2 regions of the Streptomyces sp. NPDC127092 genome follow, and region 1 is predicted to be linked to the other one. Evidence: riboswitches for the same ligand, from Rfam matches in the RefSeq annotation. Region 1 holds a riboswitch; the other holds the start of a gene.

Region 1 (4,078 bases):
CGGAGGCGAGGACGACGGCGACCCCGGGCACGAAGCCCCCTCGCCCGCAGCCGGTGCGCGGATACCGCCTGGTCGAGGAGAGCGGATTCCAGGCCGAGGTCCCGGCCGCCTGGTCGGCGGCCCACAGGAACGCCCAGGGCCAGTACCGCTACACCCAGGGCGACCTGGAACTCGTCATCGTCCCGGGCCGCGACACGACGGCGCGCTTCTCCGACAAGCCCATCGTCTATCAGGAGGACCTCGAGCCGGAGCTGGCCCCCTGGCGCGCCTCCAGCTGGTCCAGCGCCAGCGGAATGCGCGTGATCGAGGTCGGTGCGACGCAGTACGCCACCGGTGACTTCACCTGGGCGGACGACCGGGGGCGCGAGCTGTTCGTCCGCAACGCGGCCGTGCTCATCGCGGGCAGCTACCACCTCGTGATCGTCATCGGGCCCGAAAGCCGGCGCGACGAGGTCGGGAAGGTCCATGACCACGTCCTGGGGACGTACCGCAGGGCGACGTGAGCGCCCTGGCTCCCGGGACCGAGCCCCGTGCGTACCGCGTGGTGCAGGAGGCGCCGACCGACGTGATCACGCACGCCCTCGTCGTCCGGGCGGCCGGCGCGCTGACCGGCGAAAGGCCCGCCGTCGCGTTGAGGTACCGTCGACCCGCCCCAACAGCACGCCCTGACCACCCCGTTCGGTTCGTCGCGCGCCACGGGCCGAGCCCAGACACGTCGAGGAGACGCGACCATGACCCGTGCGGACGGACCGCGGCCGGCCCCCGAAGCGATACCGCTCGACCTCCCCGTGGACGGGACGACGCTCCGCGTGCTGCGCTTCGGCACGGGTCCGCGGACCGCGGTCGCCGCCCACGGCATCTCGGCCTCGGGGATGTCCTTCGCGGCCGTCGCCCGGCACCTGCCGGCGGACTGGTCGCTGTACGCGGTCGACCTGCGCGGCCGCGGCGGCAGCTCGACCGCCTCCGGTCCGTACGGCATCGACCGGCACGCCGCCGACCTCGTGACGGCGGCCCGGGCCTGGGGCGACGGCGGGCCCGTGGTCCTGACCGGCCAGTCCATGGGCGCGTACGTGGCGCTGCGCGCCGCCGCCCGGGCGCCCGGCCTCTTCGAGCGCCTCCTGCTGATCGACGGCGGCCTGCCGATCCCGCTGCCCGCCGACGCGGACCCCGACGCGGTGCTGGCGGCCAGCCTGGGACCGGCGCTCGCCCGGCTCTCGATGACGTACGACAGCGACCAGGCCTACGTCGACTTCTTCCGCGCCCACCCGGCGCTCGGGCCGCACTGGAACGCGGACATCGAGTCGTACGTCCGCTACGACCTCACCGGCCCCGAAGGCGCCCGCCGTTCCCGGGCCCAGGAGGCGGCCGTCCGACAGGACGGGCGCGAACTCCTCACCGGCGCCGCGTCGTTCGGCACCGACCTGGCGGGCCTGAAGGTGCCCGCCCTGCTGCTGCACGCGCCGCTCGGGCTGCTCGGCGAGGCCCCCGGCATGCTGCCGCCCGCGCTCGTCGACCACTGGACCGCGCAGGCGCCGAACCTGACCGCCGAGTTCGTGCCGGACTGCAACCACTACACGATCCTCATGGGCGAGCCGGCCCGCCTGGTCGCGGAACGGCTGGTGGCGCCGCACGGCCGCGCCTGACGCACTCCATTGCAGGGCAAAACGGACGATGTCCGGTTATTCCCCTGCAATGCCGGAATGCGGATCTGATTCCACAAGCGGGTATTTCGCTCTCCAGTAAAGGGCCCGGTCGGCGCGCGTGATCTGAATCACGCCGGACCGGGCCCTCCTGCTGCTGGCGGAGCGTCAGGTGCCGTATTGCGGAAAACGGTTGGTGCGGCGACGCGTACCGGGCGGAATGATCCTTTCGTAATTCCTGCTAGATCAATTTTCCGCAAGGAATTCCCGCCTTGTTTTCCGGATTTGTTTTCGCATAGCGTCGCCCCGCAACCGGACGGAAACGCCGAATCCTGCCGCCGTCCGGGCGACCGCACTCACCACACATCCGGCAGGAGCGGGGGACCCAGGTTTGCCGCCGGTCCCGGTCTCCGGGGACGGCTCGGGGTGAAGCCGCGCACGCCGCGGCCGGGCATCTCCTGCCCGAACCCGACAGCTCACCTCGCAGGCGGAGGAGAGGAACCCGCCATGCGTGGACACGGCAAGCACCGCCGCCCCAAGAACGTCCCGCTCACCCGCGGCATCGCCGCCGTGAGCCTCACCGGCAGCGCCGCCCTCGCGCTTCCGCTGGCCGGAGCCACCAGCGCGGCCGCGGCCGCTCCGCAGGGCACGCACTCCGTCGCAGTGGCAAAGCCCGCGGTTTCGGCGGCCCTCCAGTCGGTCACGGCGAACGCCTCGAAGGCGGCCTCCCGGGTCGCGCCGGTGAAGTATTCCGTAGTCGCCGGCGACTCGCTCTCGAAGATCGCCGGGAAGTACGGGGTGAAGGGCGGCTGGAAGAAGCTCTACCGCGACAACCGGAAGGTCGTCGGCAAGGACCCCGGTCTCATCCGGCCCGGCCAGAAGCTCTCCGTCGCCGCCACCCGGACCGCGCCCCGCCCGGCGGCCCCGGCCCCCGCCACCCGCGCCTCCGTCACCACGCGCTCCGCCGCCTCCGCCCCGGCCCCGGCCGTCAAGGCCGCCGCCACCGCCGCCACCAAGGCCGCGTCCGCGAGCACCGCCGGCTACACGTACGCCGACAACCTCGAGGGCTGGATCCGCGAGTCCCTCGACATCATGGCCCGCGAGGGCATCCCCGGCACGTTCGACGGCATCTACCGCAACATCATGCGCGAGTCGTCCGGCAACCCCCGCGCGATCAACAACTGGGACTCGAACGCCCTCGCCGGCACCCCGTCCAAGGGCCTGCTCCAGGTGATCGACCCCACCTTCCAGGCCTACCACGTCGCGGGCACCGCCAACGACCCCTACGACCCCGTGGCCAACATCACGGCCGCCTGCAACTACGCCGCCGCCCGCTACGGCTCGATCGACAACGTCTTCGGCGCGTACTGACCGACCGGTTCACCGCCACGGCACGGCCGGGCAGCCCTCAGGGGCCGCCCGGCCGTGCCGTTCCCCACCGTTCCCGCACGTCGATGAAACCTTCCGGCCGTCTCTTCCGTCCTCCCCTGCGGGAGCCGTTCGGGACGAAGACGCTGGGAGTGGGCACCGCATGGGGCTGAAGGGCAAGTACACCGCACACATAGCCGTGGTGGCTTCGGCGGTCGCGATCGGTCTGGCCTCGTGGGGGGCCGCCGCGCTGACGGACACCGAGGCCGAGGCCCGGGCGGGGGAGCGGCAGGAGCAGCGGGTGCCGGCCGGGGACGCCAAGGGCCCGGCGCAGGTGCCGCCGGTGAAGGTCCCTCAGAGCATCGCGCACGCCGCCGAGGCGGGCGGAACGTCGGTGAACATCACCATCGACGACGGTCCCGACCCGCGGTGGACGCCCCAGGTGCTCGACATCCTCAAGGAGAACGACGTCAAGGCCGTGTTCTGCATGGTCGGTCCGCGGGCGAAGGAGTTCCCCGAACTGGTCAAGCGGGTCGTGGCCGAGGGACACCGGCTCTGCGACCACACCGTGTCCCACGACACCACCATGGACAAGAAGCCCGTCGACTACCAGAAGCAGCAGATCCTCGACGCGAAGCGGATGATCGAGGAGGCGGCCGGCGGAGCGAAGGTGGAGTACTACCGCGCCCCCGGCGGCGCGTTCACCCCGAACAGCCGGCGCATCGCCGCCGAGGCCGGGATGCGGCCGCTCGGCTGGAACGTGGACACCAAGGACTTCGAGCTGCCGGGCACCGGCGCCATCGTCAACACGGTGAAGCAGGAGCTGTCCAACGGACCGACGATCCTCTTCCACGACGGCGGCGGCGACCGCGCCCAGACCGTCGCGGCGCTGAAGCAGGTGCTGCCGTGGCTGAAGGAACAGGGCCACCCGACCAGCTTCCCGGTGCGGACCACGCCCTGAACCGCCGGACACCGCCCGGGCGGGCAGGGTCCGGGCCGGACCCCGCCTGAGGACCGTCCGGCGGACCAGGGCCGGGGGACGCCTCCTAGTGACCTGGTTCGGAGATCCT
Region 2 (4,078 bases), on a different contig from region 1:
GCTGTTCGTCCACACGCTGATGCAGAGTCCCGCCGCCGAGCTGTGCCTCGGCGACGGCACTCCGCACCGCCGCTGACCCTCAGAGAGGATCGACATGTCCGACAAATCCGTACCGGTCACCGGCGAGGAGCGCGGTGGCGGCAAGTTCCCCAAGGGCCTGGTGCTCCGGCTCTTCGCCTACCTGGTCGCCGGCCACCTCTTCGCCGCGTTCCTCTACCTGCTGTTCGCCCTGGGCGCGCAGAACCAGTAGGGGAGCCTCCTCAGGGGGCTACGCGCCGGTGAGCAGCCGCTCGCGCAGCCGCTCGCGGGTCTCCGGGGCGAGCCGCAGGCCCTCCGTCAGGTAGGCGTCGACGGAGCCCCAGGTCTCCTCGATGGCGTCGAAGGCGGCCCGCAGATACTCCACCCGCGCGTCGAAGAGCGGGCTCAGCAGCTCCATCACGTCGGGCGACATCGCGTCCGGAGCGGTGGAGCTGCGCTGCACCTTGTAGCGGCGGTGCGGGGCGTTGGACTTCAGGTAGTCCTCCTCGATCGCCTCGCGCTCCACGCCGACCGCGAGCAGCGAGATCGCGATCGCCAGCCCGGCCCGGTCCTTGCCGGCCGCGCAGTGCATCAGGGCGGGGACGCTGTCCTCGGCCATCGCGTGCAGGATCCGGCTGTGCTCGGCGGTCTTCCCGACGACCATCTTCCGGTACGAATCGGACATCCGGGCGGCGGCCTTGCCGTCGCCGAGCAGCTCGCGCAGCTGGACCACGTCCCCGTTGCGGACCAGCTTCCAGAACTCCTTGCCGTCGGCGGGGTCGCTCAGGGGTATGTTCACGTTCCGCACGCCGGGGAGGTCGACGTCCGGGCCCTCGATGCTCCGGTCCGCCTCGTTGCGGAAGTCGAAGACGGTGTGGAGGTCCAGGGTGGCGAGGAACTCCGCGTCCTCGGTCGTGGCGTGCGCCAGGTGGCCGCTGCGGAAGAGTCGCCCGGGGCGCACGGACAGGCCGTCCACGGTCGGCAGTCCGCCCAGGTCGCGGAAGTTGCGTACGCCGGTGAGCTCGGGCTCGGTCGTCGCTTGCGTCACGGTTGCTCCTGCTCTCGAGATCGGTTCCTGGGGCAATCATCATGGCTGGAACGCTCCGCCCACACCCCATCGGGATGGAATGCGCGATCTGTCCGAATTGACTGATTGGACATAAGGCGCCCTGGTTGCAGGGGAGATGGGCTCCGGGGCGTGAGGAGCGTCATACACGTGACGGACCGTGGCTGATCGTCTTTTTCAAATTCCCTTGGGCAAAGGGAAATCGAAGGGGCGTCATCGACGGAGGGTGACCGGAATTCCGGTCGGAATTCACGCGGCAAACGAATCCGTGGAACCTGTGGCTTGTTCCTGTCGTCTCCGCTCGTCTAGCGTCGCGCTCACTCCGGACGGACCGCCTCATCCTGCCGCCGACCGGAATCCGCACCCACCCGTACACGGCAGGAGCGGGGGACCCAGGTAAGACGCCGATCCCTCCGAAGGACGGCTTGGGGTGAAGCCGCGCGACCACGCGGCCGGACATCTCCAGTCCGAACCCGACAGCTCACCTCGCAGGCGACGGAGAGGAATTCGCCATGCCCGCGAAGGGTAAGCACCGCCGCCCCAAGGCCAACCCGATCACCCGCGGGTTCGTGGCCGCCGGCACCGGAGGCGCCGTCGTCGCCCTCCCGCTGATCGGCGCCACCGGCGCGCACGCCGCCGAGCAGGCCGCCCCCGCCGCTCCGCAGCAGGCCGTCGCCGCCGCTGCCCCCGCCGTCGCGACCCCCGCCAAGGCCCCGGCCAAGGCGAAGACGTACACCGTCGTGCGCGGCGACTACCTGTCGAAGATCGCCACCGAGCACCACCTCGCCGGCGGCTGGCAGAAGCTCTACCGCGACAACCGCCAGGTCGTCGGCGACAACCCCTCGCTGATCCTCCCCGGCATGAAGCTCACCCTCGGCGCCAAGAACACCGCCAAGGCCACGCCCGCTCCCAAGGCCGCCGCGCCGAAGGCCGCCGCCCCCAAGAGCTCCGCCAAGAACGGCGACGACGCGCCCACCCGCGCCTCCCGGGGCAGCGAGCGCGCCTCGGCCCCGGCCGCCGTCTCCTCCTCGGACTCGGCGTCCTCCTCCTCGTCGTCCTCGTCCGCCGGCTCCTCGTCGGCCGGTGCGGCCAGCTCCTCCGGCTGGGTCGCCCCCGTCGGCGGCGGCATCTCCACCCCGTACCGGGCCTCCGGCTCCATGTGGTCCTCCGGCTACCACACCGGTGTCGACTTCATCGCCTCCTCCGGCACCTCCGTCCGCGCGGTCGGCCCCGGCACCGTCTACTCCGCCGGCTGGAGCGGCGCCTACGGCAACGAGGTCGTCATCCAGCACGCCGACGGCACGTACTCCCAGTACGCCCACCTCTCCTCGCTGTCCGTCTCCGCCGGCCAGTCCGTGAGCGGCGGCCAGCAGATCGGCCTCTCCGGCTCGACCGGCAACTCCACCGGCCCGCACCTCCACTTCGAGATCCGCACCGGCCCGAGCTACGGCTCCGACATCGACCCGCTGGCCTACCTGCGCCAGCACGGCGTGGGCATCTGACCTCACGTCAGCACCGGCCTCACCGGACGGCGCCCCGGAGGCCCGGCACACCCGTGCCGGGCCTCCGGCGTATTCCGGCTTGGTGGAATCTTTATCGGTGGCATATGTCACCCACCGTCAACCCCTCCTTACGGTCGCGTAGGTCACATCCCGAGGGGAAAGATGTGCTCCCGTGGCAGACGATTCGAGATCAACAGACAAGAACGCATTCGGGTCGTACGCGGCGATCGGTGACAGCTTCACCGAGGGCGTCGGAGACCCCGGGCCCGACGGGACGTTCGTCGGCTGGGCGGACCGGTTCGCGGTCCTGCTGGCCGACGAACTGCCGGAGCACGAGGACTTCCGGTACGCCAATCTCGCCGTACGGGGGCGCCTTCTCGACCAGATCGTCATGGAGCAGGTCCCGCGGGCGAAGGAACTCGCCCCGGACCTCGTGACCTTCTGCGCGGGCGGAAACGACATCATCCGCCCCGGCACCGACCCGGACGACGTCGCCGAGCGCTTCGAGCGCGCGGTGGCTGACCTCACCTCCGCCGTCGGCACTGTCATGGTGACCACCGGCTTCGACACGCGCGACGTGCCCCTCCTCAAGCACCTGAGGGGCAAGATCGCCACGTACAACGGGCACGTCCGGGCCATCGCCGACCGGTACGGCTGCCCCGTGCTCGACCTGTGGTCGCTGAAGTCCGTCCAGGACCGCCGCGCCTGGGACGAGGACCGGCTGCACCTGTCACCCGAGGGCCACACCCGGGTCGCGCTGCGCGCCGCCCAGGTCCTCGGCAGGCGCGTACCGGCCGACCCGGAGCAGCCGTGGCCGCCGCAGCCGCCGCGCGGCACGCTGGAGGTCCGCAAGGACGACATCCACTGGGCCAGGGAGTACCTGGTGCCGTGGATCGGGCGCCGGCTCCGCGGCGAGAGCTCCGGCGACCACGTCGAGGCCAAGCGCCCCGACCTCATGCCGCTCTAGGGAGCGGGGCCGGGATTCCGGCCGAGGGCGCGCTCGCGCGTCGACGCGGTGAAGGAGGCCGAGGGTGGCGGTGCGACCCTCGGCCTCCTCTTCTGTGCGGTGCCGGGCGGGGTGAGGAGCTGAAGGCCGGGGTGAGGTGCTGAGGGCCGGGGTGTGCGTGTCCGGTCCGAAATGTGATGACTTGTCTGATAATCATCATTCGTGTACGTCCGTCGCATCCTCACGGCTCTGTTGCTCGCCACCGCCGCGCTGTGCGCCACGGTCCCTCCGGCGGCCGGAGCGGACACCGGCCGGGGAGGCGGCGCGGCCGCCGGAGGGGGCACCGCCTCCGCGCCGCGTGCCGCGCCCCCGACCTCCTTCACCATCGCCGGCCTCGACCTCCACGACGCCCAGATCGCCAGGTTCGGCGACACCTACTACATGTACGGCTCGATGTACGGCTGCGGCTTCGAGTGGTACGTCAAGCCCACGCCCTGGTGCGGCTTCGGCGTCTCCACGGCCTCCAGGCCGCAAGGGCCGTGGACA

The links. Region 1 has a riboswitch for cyclic di-AMP ahead of ACFWJO_RS31990 (transglycosylase SLT domain-containing protein). Riboswitches for the same ligand answer to the same signal wherever they lie in the genome.
Region 2: it holds a riboswitch for cyclic di-AMP, as region 1 does, so the genes downstream of both, ACFWJO_RS00625 (peptidoglycan DD-metalloendopeptidase family protein) here and ACFWJO_RS31990 (transglycosylase SLT domain-containing protein) in region 1, are expected to answer to the same signal.

Annotation. Positions count from the first base shown of each region.
Region 1 is NZ_JBHXFE010000051.1:56,349-60,426, forward strand. It holds gene ACFWJO_RS31980 (protein kinase) at 1-503, shown strand, start outside; gene ACFWJO_RS31985 (alpha/beta fold hydrolase) at 732-1,643, shown strand; cyclic di-AMP (ydaO/yuaA leader) riboswitch at 1,954-2,143, shown strand; gene ACFWJO_RS31990 (transglycosylase SLT domain-containing protein) at 2,148-3,011, shown strand; gene ACFWJO_RS31995 (polysaccharide deacetylase family protein) at 3,172-3,969, shown strand.
Region 2 is NZ_JBHXFE010000001.1:172,320-176,397, reverse strand. It holds gene ACFWJO_RS00640 (helix-turn-helix domain-containing protein) at 1-76, shown strand, start outside; gene ACFWJO_RS00635 (DUF6126 family protein) at 95-250, shown strand; gene ACFWJO_RS00630 (tyrosine-protein phosphatase) at 269-1,066, opposite strand; cyclic di-AMP (ydaO/yuaA leader) riboswitch at 1,440-1,592, shown strand; gene ACFWJO_RS00625 (peptidoglycan DD-metalloendopeptidase family protein) at 1,597-2,586, shown strand; gene ACFWJO_RS00620 (SGNH/GDSL hydrolase family protein) at 2,759-3,553, shown strand; gene ACFWJO_RS00615 (hypothetical protein) at 3,755-4,078, shown strand, end outside.